DNA from 2 places in the Pseudoalteromonas sp. HL-AS1 genome. Region 2 is predicted to be linked to the other one. Evidence: predicted binding sites of a transcription regulator. Region 2 holds the regulator's gene; the other holds the start of a gene.
What was found. The regulator LexA, encoded in region 2, represses DNA repair genes until DNA is damaged. The targets are predictions, from matches to a motif close to TACTGTATNNNNATACAGTA.
Positions count from the first base shown of each region.

Region 1 (6,075 bases), 1.2 Mb from region 2:
CGCGCGTTAAAAATACTTCGCAAAAATATCAGCAACTTCTTGAAGAATATTTAAAAGAGCAACTAACTGCATATATAGAAATGCGTTTAGCGTACTTCTGCGCACAAATGGGTGAAGAATTACCTACGAGTCTAAAAGTAGCTATTTATAAGCGAAAGTGGGGAAGTTGTAATAGTAAGCGAGAGCTAACATTTAATTTGCATTTAATCGGAGCCCCTTATCATGCTATTGATTATGTGATTGTTCACGAGTTAGCGCATTTACGTCACTTAAACCACAGCAAAGCTTTTTGGCAACACGTTGAGCATTTTTTTCCTAATTATAAAGCATCATCAACATGGCTAAAGAAAAACAGTATGAGTTTACAATGGGTATTTTGAAGTTACCTGAATATAGGAATATAGGAATATAGGAATATAGGAATATAGGAATAGTAGAGAAGTGGTGGAGGGAGCTGGATTCGAACCAGTGAAGGCTGAGCCGTCAGATTTACAGTCTGATCCCTTTGGCCGCTCGGGAACCCCTCCACACTAATTTTATTGCATTTGGCCCCACTTAACTTAGCGGTAAGAAAAGTGGTGGAGGGAGCTGGATTCGAACCAGCGAAGGCTGAGCCGTCAGATTTACAGTCTGATCCCTTTGGCCGCTCGGGAACCCCTCCAATGCAACGGCGCTGATAATAGCAAATTGCGTATTTAAGTAAAGAAAAAAGCTAAAGAAAATTGAAATAAAGCCGATAAATATCTATCAGTTACCACAATCGACTAAAGACTATGCAAATAGATGATTTGTTAATCACAGAGAGTCAGTTAAACAGTAGGCTCAATAATAGTGTGCATGAAAATCGCCGTGGCGAATTTTCTCTATTATTAGCGATGCTGTCACATGACGCACTCGACTTTAGCCAATTTCATTTACCAAAAACTGAAATAGATAATTTAGTTATAGAAGAAGAGGCATTAAGAAAGCAATTTGGCGCAGGTCCAAAGCAACTTTTAGCCCCTGATGAATACAATATGTTGGTTGGACAGTTTAATGCCTCATTAATATCTCAAGAAGGGGAGCGCTGTGGTATGACAAGTATTAAGTTAAGGCAATGCTTAAGCCCTGAACCACTTGCGATTAGAAATGATGATAAGCATATTCCACTTAATATAATAGATAACTGTGAGCTTGCTGTCAGAAGAAGAATTAAAAGCGAACAAACACAACTTGCTAATCCTCCTATAGATGCAGCTGCTTTTTACGACAGCCTTAATAATGATGCAATACATCAACCACTTCAGCTTATTGCGGTGTGATATATGATTGTAATAATCATCAGTTAATATATGCTTTATAACGGGTCTGCTTTATATATTTGCTAATAATTGATTTAATGAAAAAAAAGCATCCAAAAATTAAATGCAATTGCTATAATGGCGTCAAATGGTATGACATGAAATGCCATTATCATTAAACCAAGGTAATTAGGAACGTAATGAAGAAAACATTCACGCTAAATCACGAGAAAATCAAATACCCTCGTATGGTTGATGCTGCAAAGCACGAAGTGAAAAAATATTTGAAAAGAGAGCGTAATAAAACGCTACCTGAAGATGCTGACTATTGGGCATTTGACTGTAAGTTTGGTAACACAGCTGAAGATGCGCAAGTTGTGCACGTTGCTGAATTAAGTAACCAAATTGGCGAAATTGAAAAGCAAGGTTTGACCTCTTTCTACGTAGAGATTTTAGCTCGACCTGCTCAACGTCAGCAATTAGATTTAGATGATGACGAATAATACTTAACTAAATTAAGTATTCAAAGTTATAAAATGAGTCCAAGTGGCTCATTTTTTGTTTTTATGCAGTAAAGATTTACTAAAAAGTATTTTTATTAGTAACCAATAAGTAGAACCCCTCTTAATTAACATTTGCATAACAAAATGTGATGCTATAGGCTGTTTTTAATTAAAAAAACAAAACATTTTTACTATGCCAATAAATTACTCTGACCATCAATTAAAACTAAGTTTAAAGAATTCTAAAGTACTTATAGTTGACGATCAGTTATTAAGCTTAATCGTATTGAAAAAAATATTATCTGAGCATTTTAATGTGACAACAGCTGGAAGTGGTGAAGAAGCAATTGAAATTTGTAATGTAAATGTACCCGATATAGTCCTACTCGATATTAGTATGGGTGGAATGAGTGGTATTGATACATGTTTAAAATTAAAAAATAATACTGAAACACAGGATATCCCAGTTATTTTTGTTACATCCTTTGAAAACGAAGAAGAAGAGTGTTGGGAAGCCGGAGCTGTTGATTTTATTAAAAAGCCGATTATAAAAGAAACACTATTTAGAAGGGTTCGTGCCCATATAACGTTAAAATTACAACACGACTTACTCAATCAAAAAGTATTTTTAGATGATTTAACTAAAGTATTCAATCGCCGTTATTTTGATGCACATTTTTCTAAAATGGAACGAAGCGCCTTACGAGAAAAAGTTGACTATGCATTATTACTCATCGATATAGATTACTTTAAGCAATACAATGATATCTATGGTCATGTGCAGGGGGATACGGTGTTAAACCTAGTAGCACAAACTATTACTAATAGTTTGCAAAGGCCAACCGATTTTGTTGCGCGTTATGGCGGCGAAGAGTTTGTAGTTGTTCTACCGCATACAAGCACTGAAGGTGCAATTTGTGTTGCTGATAAAATTAAACAGAATGTGGCGGATTTAGGAATATTACACAAATATTCAGAATATGATTTTGTGACTATTAGTATTGGCGGTGCAACCCTACAACCATACGTAAATAACAAAAACACGTTGCAGATCGCAGATGAAAAAATGTATGAGTCTAAAATGCAAGGGCGTAACAAAGTGTGTTTTTAAGTTTAGTTAGCTAATAAATCACTCTGCCACTTAAAAACACCTTTTAGGTAATAAATATTAAATAAGATTATTGATTACATGCTATGACATTTTTTGTACTTTTTATTGCTACCGCATGGGCAGTCATCATTTCTGCCTACTTTAATATCTTCAACAGGATATATAGTGCCATCTAAATAACGCCATTGGGTGCTTTCTTTAATAAACTGCGACTTTTCGTGAAGCTCACAAAATAAGTTTTGATAAAAATATTGGGCTTTAAATTCTACCGTTCCAGTATCGCCATCATGGCTTGAGTCAATTAAATCAAGATTTATAAATCGACAGCTGTTAGCAAAATCATTGATTTCTTTAACCGGATTCTCAGCTTGTTTTTCTTTTGCGTAGGTTTGATAAACATATTTTGCATTTTTAATAACATAAGCGCTGAATCGTGAGCGCATAAGTTGTTCAGGAGTGTCAGCTTGCTTAACAGATAAGTGAAGCGGCTCGCAGCAATCGGCATAATTGTGCCCACTGCTGCAAAAACATAATGTGGTATTGAGTGAAGTCATAATAATAATACAAAGTCTAAAACATTAGTTTAACAAGCTTATTGAGCGAGTGGTATCTCTGTTGTTTGAGCGTTTTTAGTAAAACAATATAGTTTTGTATTCGTTTTACTCAAATCGAACGATAGATTTGTAAGTAGTTGGTTATTAACTATATCGGTCCAGGTAATTACCGCTGCAAAGTTTCCATTATGTAACGCAGAATTTAATACATACTCTAGATTTACTAGGTGCTTCTGTCTAATTACAAGTAATTTACTTGTATCAATAGAGCATGAGTCAAGTAAAGCTTTGCTAGGTACATGATCTGGTGCAATTAATAACGTCCATGCATTAGAGCTATTATATTGGTGTAATACTTTTAAAAGCTCAAAGGTCGCTGAAATTTCATCTTCAATTTGGATCAAATTTACGCAATCGCTTTGCTCGTCTTGTTGGTAACTTTTAACTGTTCTTACGGTAATAGGCTGTAACATAATTTCACTCACTGGGTTTTTATACAGTATTTATATACAGTAGTTTATACAGTGCTTTCGTGCAAGCATTTTATGCTATTTATTTGTACAGTTATTCAGCTTTTGATCATTGTTTTTTGTTTTTAAATCTATAATTCTTTATTAATCAACTTGTTATAGGCTTGTTTTTGAGGGGGTATTTTTAAAATAAATTTTTGAGTCATGTTTTCATTTGTGGGTTTTATACTGTGTAGGAGTATCTTTGTAACTATATACAGTATTTTTCAAAACTGTATACAGTACTTATAACTTAGTTAGTTTATGTGTTTTCACTGGTGCGAGGGATCATATGAGAAAACTGGAGTTGGTGGATTTGTTCGTACAAACTTGCTGCATAACATTGAGCATCTTTAAATCGCTTAGTTTCGATATGTTTGCGTATATCTGTAACCGCTGCAGTGGCAGGTGCGTACCCTTGGCTACTCGCTAAGCTCAACCACGCTACAGCATGAAATACACTTTGTGGCACGCCTTCACCTTTTACAAAAAATAAACCTAAATAAAACTGTGCTCTATGGTTTCCTGCCATTGCAGCAAGGCGCATCCATTTTGCAGCCAATGGAGCTTGATTATTTTTTAAATAATATAGGGCTTTATTAATAGTACTTTGCTCATCTTTTTTATTATCAATGGGCGCGGGGCTGCTTTCTGGTTGAGTAACAAAACCTAAAATGTTGTCTAGCTGTTGCTCTAAGTCTTGCTCACAAGGTGTTGTTTTAAGCATATTGGTTCATTTATTATTTTAACTACTTTAACAGTTTAGTATATAGCAAGGTAAAATGTCCTGTAAAAGATAATTTTTATGTTAAAATCTCGCCACTTTTTACTATCACAAGTTTATTATGTTTGAAGCCTTATTTAAACTCAGCGAAAATAACTCAACAGTTAAACGCGAATGCGTTGCTGGCCTAACGACCTTTATCACTATGGTATACATTGTATTTGTAAACCCGGCTATGCTTGCTGAGGCAGGGATGGACCAAGGGGCTGCATTTGTAGCTACCTGTATAGCAGCTGCGATAGGCTGTTTTATAATGGGTTTATGGGCTAATTATCCATTAGCATTAGCGCCTGGCATGGGACTAAATGCTTTTTTTACGTATGGCGTCGTATTAGGAATGGGTTATACCTGGCAAGCCGCATTAGGGGCTGTTTTTATGTCGGGTTGTATATTTTTATTTTTAAGTTTATTTAAAGTCAGAGAATGGATTATTAATGCCATACCTCTGGTGCTCAAGCGAGCTATCGCAACAGGTATTGGTGCTTTTTTAGCCTTAATTGCCCTTAAAAATGCAGGCATTATTGTCTCAAGCCCAGCAACACTAGTGCAATTGGGCGACATTACTTCCCCAGGCCCATTATTAGCTATATTAAGCTTTTTTGTAATTGCAGCGCTTTTATACCGCGATTTTAAAAGCGGTGTACTTATTAGTATTTTATTAGTGACAGGCATTGCACTAAGTTTAGGGCTAGTTGAATATCACGGTGTTATGGCTATGCCACCATCAATAATGCCTACTTTTATGCAACTAGATTTTGCCGCCGCTTTTGATATATCAATGATGAGTGTTATTTTTGCATTCTTGTTTGTCGATCTTTTTGATACTTCGGGTACATTAGTTGCGGTCACTCAAAAAGCTGGTTTAGCTGATGAAAAAGGTAACATGCCTCGTTTAGGACGCGCACTAAGTGCTGACAGCTCAGCAACAATTGCAGGTGCGATGCTAGGCACGTCTACGACTACATCGTATATAGAATCGGTTGCTGGTGTTTCTGTTGGCGGACGTACTGGTTTAACGGCTGTCGTTGTAGGTATTTGCTTTTTACTAATGATGTTTTTTGCACCGCTTGCACAAATGGTACCGGCTTATGCTACGGCAGGCGCTATTTTATATGTCGCTGTGCTGATGCTGCAAAATTTAAAGTTTGTAAATTGGGATGATATGACCGATGCAATTCCTGTTACTGTGGTATTACTAATGACACCATTAACGTTTTCTATTGCGCACGGTATTGCACTTGGCTTTATATCTTATACAGCGGTAAAAGTATTGTGTGGTAAGCAAGATCAAATCAGTATTAGTGTTTGTATATTAACAGCCTTGTTTGTTTTCA
Region 1 covers NZ_CP133569.1:2,291,510-2,297,584, reverse strand. Annotated here, with positions in the region: gene RB214_RS10650 (M48 family metallopeptidase) at 1-380, shown strand, start outside; tRNA gene RB214_RS10645 (tRNA-Tyr) at 443-527, opposite strand; tRNA gene RB214_RS10640 (tRNA-Tyr) at 577-661, opposite strand; gene RB214_RS10635 (VC2046/SO_2500 family protein) at 774-1,301, shown strand; gene RB214_RS10630 (DUF6172 family protein) at 1,481-1,783, shown strand; gene RB214_RS10625 (diguanylate cyclase) at 1,977-2,894, shown strand; gene RB214_RS10620 (YchJ family protein) at 2,969-3,448, opposite strand; gene RB214_RS10615 (SulA-like leucine-rich domain-containing protein) at 3,487-3,921, opposite strand; gene RB214_RS10610 (tetratricopeptide repeat protein) at 4,220-4,684, opposite strand; gene RB214_RS10605 (NCS2 family permease) at 4,803-6,075, shown strand, end outside.
Region 1: RB214_RS10615 (SulA-like leucine-rich domain-containing protein) is a predicted target of LexA. The motif match lies at 3,944-3,963, and genes of this name have one in related genera.

Region 2 (6,075 bases):
AGGCACTTTATCACCGCCACGAGCGCATTTAATTACCACAGCTACAAACAACAATTGCGATAAACCAAAGGCAAACCCACCAATACTTATGATTGCGTTAAAGTCGGCAAATTGAAGAGCATAATCGGGAATTCGACGCGGCATACCGGCAAGCCCTACAAAATGCATAGGAAAAAACAGTACGTTCACGCTCACCAGCGATAGCCAAAAATGCCATTTAGCTAACGTGATATTAAACATATTGCCCGTCCACTTAGGCAGCCAGTAATAAGCCCCTGCCATTATCGAAAATACAGCCCCTGTTACTAATACATAATGAAAATGCGCCACTACAAAATAAGTATCGTGATATTGAAAATCAGCAGGTGTAATTGCCAGCATCAATCCCGAAAAACCACCCAAGGTAAACAGCACAATAAACGCAATACTAAAAAGCATTGGCACTTCAAAAGTTATTGAGCCTTTCCACATTGTGGCAACCCAATTAAATACTTTGACTCCTGTAGGTACCGATATAAGCATGGTCGCGTACATAAAAAACAACTCGCCAGCGACCGGCATCCCAGTGGTAAACATATGATGAGCCCAAACAATAAAGCTCAATAGTGCTATAGAGGATGTGGCGTATACCATTGAGGCATAGCCAAAAAGTTTTTTACGAGAAAAGGTAGGTACTATTGTAGATATAATGCCAAAGGCAGGAAGAATCATTATGTATACTTCAGGGTGACCAAAAAACCAAAAAATGTGTTGGAACATCACCGGGTCGCCACCGCCTGCGGCATCAAAAAAGCTGGTAGCAAAATACTTATCGGTAAGCACCATAGTTACCGCTCCTGCAAGTACAGGCATTACCGCTATTAATAAAAAGGCAGTAATTAACCACGTCCATACAAATAAGGGCAACTTCATCCATGTCATGCCGGGGGCACGTAAGTTCACTATGGTTACAATCACATTGATTGCGCCCATTATTGAGCTAATCCCCATAATATGTACGGCAAATACAAACAATGCAGTATTATCATTACTGTATGTTGTGGACAGTGGTGCATAAAAAGTCCAACCAAATGCAGGACCCCCACCAGGCATAAATAACGATGCCAATAGGATTAAAAACGCAAACGGTAAAATCCAAAAGCTCCAGTTATTCATTCTTGGCAATGCCATATCTGGCGCGCCAATCATAAGTGGTATCATCCAGTTAGCAAGGCCTGTAAAGGCGGGCATAACCGCACCAAACACCATAATTAAACCATGCACTGTGGTCATTTGATTAAAAAAGTGAGGGTCGACCAACTGTAAACCTGGTTGAAATAATTCAGCTCTGATCACCATGGCCATTCCACCACCAATTAAGAACATGGTCAGCGAAAAAATTAAATATAAACTACCTATATCTTTATGATTAGTTGTGTAAAGCCAGCGTTTAAAACCTTTAGCTGGGTGATGAGCATGATGAGCTTCATTGGCGTTAGGTTGTTCTACTATGCTACTCATTAGTTCGCCTCCACTTTGGCATCAAGTGCTGTCTGTATTTGACTCGGTTGAATAACATCACCCGTATCATTACCCCACGCATTACGTTTATAAGTAATAACCGCTGCTAATTGCTTTATAGATAACTGTTTGGCAAATGCTTGCATTGCCGTACCAGGTCGTCCATGGATAACTACATCAATGTGATCTTTCATATCGCCAAGCACTATCGGGCTGCCTTTAAGTGCAGGAAATACGCCCGGTAACCCCATGCCAGTAGGTTGATGACATGCAGCACAATTAGCCATATATACTTGTTCGCCTAAAGTCATTAACTCTTCTTTTGGGAGGGTTTTATCAAGTAATGCGGCATCTGCTAATGCTGCTTTTTGTTTAGCCTGCTTTGCATCTGCAAGCCATGTTTTAAAATCAGCCTCAGATTTAGCGACCACCACAACGGGCATAAAGCCATGGTCTTTACCACACAACTCAGCACATTGGCCTCGGTAAGTACCTTCTTCGTTTATGTTCGTCCATGTTTCGTTTATAAAGCCGGGGTTAGCATCTTTTTTAACTGCAAAATCAGGTACCCACCAAGAGTGAATAACATCGTCAGAAGTCATTAAAAATCGTACTTTTTGATTTATTGGCAGTACAAGAGGCTTATCAACCTCAAGTAAGTAGTTAGGATTTTTATCTGCAAGATTCGCGATTTCATCTTGCGGGGTAGATAAAATAGAGTAGAACTCTACATCTTCACCCATATATTCATAATGCCATTTCCATTGCGAACCCGTAATTTTAATAGTGAGATCAGCTTTGCTGGCATCTTCCATTGCAATTAGGGTTTTAGTGGCTGGTACTGCCATAGCAATTAAAATAACAAACGGAATTGCAGTCCAAAGTATTTCTACTTTAGTGCTTTCGTGAAATTGGGCAGGTACAGCCCCTTTAGATTTACGGTGATGAATAAGTGCCCAAAACATAATTGCGAACACTATCACCCCAATCACACAACATATTATAAATATGGTCATGTGCAGCTGATATACATTATTGCTTATATCGGTTACGCCTTTGCGCATATTGTATTGGCTGTTAGCCAAAACTGGGTGCGAAAAAACACATAATATAAGCCACAAGGTAGAGGTCAGTTTACCCATGTGACGGCTCCTTTGATGCTATTGCGAATGCAAAGCGAAGAGGCATACGGCTTAAACGCCAATTCGTTATTTTTATTTTTTTAGCCAATCTTATTTAATATTGATTGGTTTTGCTGCGCCAACAACGAGTTTATGTATATTGTGTGTTCTCAAAACTAAAAAGCTGTGAGTTATTATTAGCTCAGCACATTAACAATTAGCTAAAAAACGAACAACAAGCAAGTTTTAGTATAAAAAACAATCAGGTGATATTGAATAATTAATAAAAAATCGGTAATCAACTGGGCAACAGAAAGTTCAAAATATGAGCAAAACAAAGGGGTTTAACGCATTCGGAGGGGGAAAATATAAGTGCAAAAAAGTTTACAGCTTAAATAGTCAGTGGGCTGTTTACGCCCTATTTTTAGTACAAATTTTAAAACAAAAATGCGTACTAGTTAGTACGCATTTATAAAACTGCTTGTTTAAAAGCTATTTTTAAAGTCACATCCAATCAGCGTTTCTTATAACGCCAACGGCTAAGCCTTCAATATTAAAAGACTCATTCTCAAGATCTACTTCAATAGAGTCAAAATCGTCGTTTTCAGCATGAAGTAATACTTTACGACCCGCTTTCTCAAGACGTTTTACAGTTACGTCTTCGTCTAGGCGGGCAACAACAACTTGTCCGTTTTCAGCGGTTTGAGTACGATGTACAGCAAGTAAATCACCATCCATAATACCAATATCTTTCATGCTCATACCGTTAACGCGTAGTAAAAAATCTGCAGCCGGTTTAAACATTAATGGATCGATTTTGCAGTGACTTTCAACGTGCTCTTGCGCCAAAATAGGTGAACCAGCAGCAACACGCCCTATAAGCGGTAAACCTAATTGTTCTGGCTCTTCTTCTTCAATTAATTGAATACCACGGCTTGCACCTGGTTTCATTTTAATTGCGCCTTTTTTAGCAAGTGCTTTTAAATGTTCTTCAGCAGCATTGGCACTTTTAAAACCTAATGTTTGCGCTATTTCAGCACGTGTAGGAGGCATACCAGTGTCTTTAATAAAAACTTTAATTAGTTCGAGTATTTGAGCTTGGCGGTTCGTTAATGGTCGCATACAACTGGTTTTCCATACAGTACATTTAACTGTGAGTATATACAGTTAAATAAAAATCGCAAATTTAAATTAAGCCTTAAAATAGCTAAAGTAATTTCACTTGTGTACATTTTAGGGATATAACTAAAGCTAAGTTTATAAATGATTAAAAATGCAAAGGAGACATTATGAGTATTTGGTACCAGCCCATCACCTTAGAGCTGTGCAAGCAGTTAGAACAAGGCATTAATGGCCAAGGAACATTAATGAAAACTATGGGGATAGAAGTCACAGAAATTGGCGATGATTATTTGGTTGCCACAATGCCGGCAATTCCTGAGCATCATAACCCAATGGGCATGGTTCACGGCGGTGCTAACGTTGTACTTGCCGAAACAGTTGCCAGCTATGCCGCTAACTTTGTTGTCGATTTTACTAAATTTTACTGTGTAGGGCAGGAAATTAGCGCAAGTCATTTAAAAGCATCTCGCAACGGCACTTTAACAGCAACGGCTAGAGCGTTTCATATTGGCAAACGTAGTTCAGTATGGGAAATAAAAATTACAAATAGCCGCAATGAGCTGTGCTGCGTATCAAAAATGACCGCAGCAGTCGTAGAGCGAAGATAGTTACTTTTCGATTGGGTAAATGGTAATTTCCATACCCGCACCAATCGCAGATATACGCAATAATGTATCTGCATCTAAGGCTTGATTAAAGCACTTAGGAGAAGTCCCTGATTCAAAACCAATATCAAACGTTCTACGTGAACAGCTTAACCATTGCTTTAGCGCATTACGCGAACACGATTCAATAAGCTCACATATATGGTTTATGGCTTTATCAGGTGTGCTCACCTCACCTGTAGCTTCAATACGCGCTAGTTGACGGTATTCGTCTTTGTCATAATGTAAAATCGTCGCGACTTTTTTCAAGTCCGCCACTAGCAAACTAATATCTTGCTTTGATTCAAGCTCAAGATCTACATTTAAAAATTGAATTTCCGACATCGTTTCGTATTTATCCTCTAATAATTTCATTGCAAACTTTAACGCAGTTTTACCGTTATACCAAATCAACTATGCTCTATTAACCACTTTATATGGATATTTCGCAGCTTTTAAGTATTTTTTAGCATTTAAAGCTAGCTGGATATCAAATATTCAGCTCAATTAAACAGATAAGTCATGTTAGGAATTTAAGTGTAATCTTTTTTATTTTTAAATGATTACAGTAAGCTATAGTTTAAACTGCGACAAAATGTCGCAGTAACTTATCCTATTAATGTAATAAACTAGCCTCTAAAAATAATAAGACTAAAACATGAATAAAAAAATATTTAAACATGCTCGCAAGTTACATAAATGGTTAGGTTATTTATTAGCACTACAAATTTTAGCATGGTTACTAGGTGGTTTAATTATGAGTGCAATCCCTCTTGATAAAGTTCATGGGGAGCATCTTGCAACACGTACTCTTAATAACCCATTTACGCAGGCTGATTATGTTGCCTCCCTTGACGATATTGCCTCTCAGGTGGTTAATCCAACACAAATAATTTTTGAGAACTTCTTAACTACACCACTTATTACTGTCTTTAGTAATAACGAGCAGCAAAGCTTCAATGGCATAACAGGCCGACCATTTGAACCGCCAACTAAAATACAAATTACCGCAAATGCTAAAGCACACTTACTTATTGACGCTCAAGTAACAAGCGCTGTACTACTAAAGCTAGGTACGCGGGAAGTCGGATATAAAACCAATGTTTGGCAGGTCCAATTTGACGACACCTTTAACACAACACTGTACTTGTCAGAAAATAACGGCAAAGTTGTCACCGTTCGCAGCACGCTATGGCGAATATTCGACTTTTTTTGGATGTTACATATTATGGATTACGATGAGCGAGAGAATTTTAATAATCCACTACTTATTAGCTTTTCAGCAACTAGCGTACTTTTTTGTTTGAGTGGAATATTATTACTTATACAAAATATACGACTAAAACGATTTATCCGAATTAAAAATAAGAATAAATCAAAGTAGTCATATTGGTTTTTGAGAGCTAGCGCCCACTTATCAAAGAGTAAATAAGCCTAGGGCTTATTTTATTCCAAGTGCTTAAATCGACTCAAATGTCGCTTTAACATTTCGTTTTCGAAAATCAACTCATCACGCTCATCCAGCAATTGTAAAACTAAAGCTATTGCCGACCAATCTAACGAAAAGTCATGTTGGATACGGGCCGCTTTTTTAACTAAGGTCACTGCAGATACAGTAAATAGCCACTGCGTAACATGCTTCCCCTCAATTGGAACCGCAATATTATGCTCAACTAACTCATATAAAA
Region 2 covers NZ_CP133569.1:3,469,045-3,475,119, forward strand. Annotated here, with positions in the region: gene ctaD (cytochrome c oxidase subunit I) at 1-1,500, opposite strand, end outside; gene coxB (cytochrome c oxidase subunit II) at 1,500-2,642, opposite strand; gene lexA (transcriptional repressor LexA) at 3,126-3,743, opposite strand; gene RB214_RS16145 (PaaI family thioesterase) at 3,911-4,351, shown strand; gene RB214_RS16150 (hypothetical protein) at 4,352-4,732, opposite strand; gene RB214_RS16155 (hypothetical protein) at 5,046-5,771, shown strand; gene RB214_RS16160 (chaperone modulator CbpM) at 5,834-6,075, opposite strand, start outside.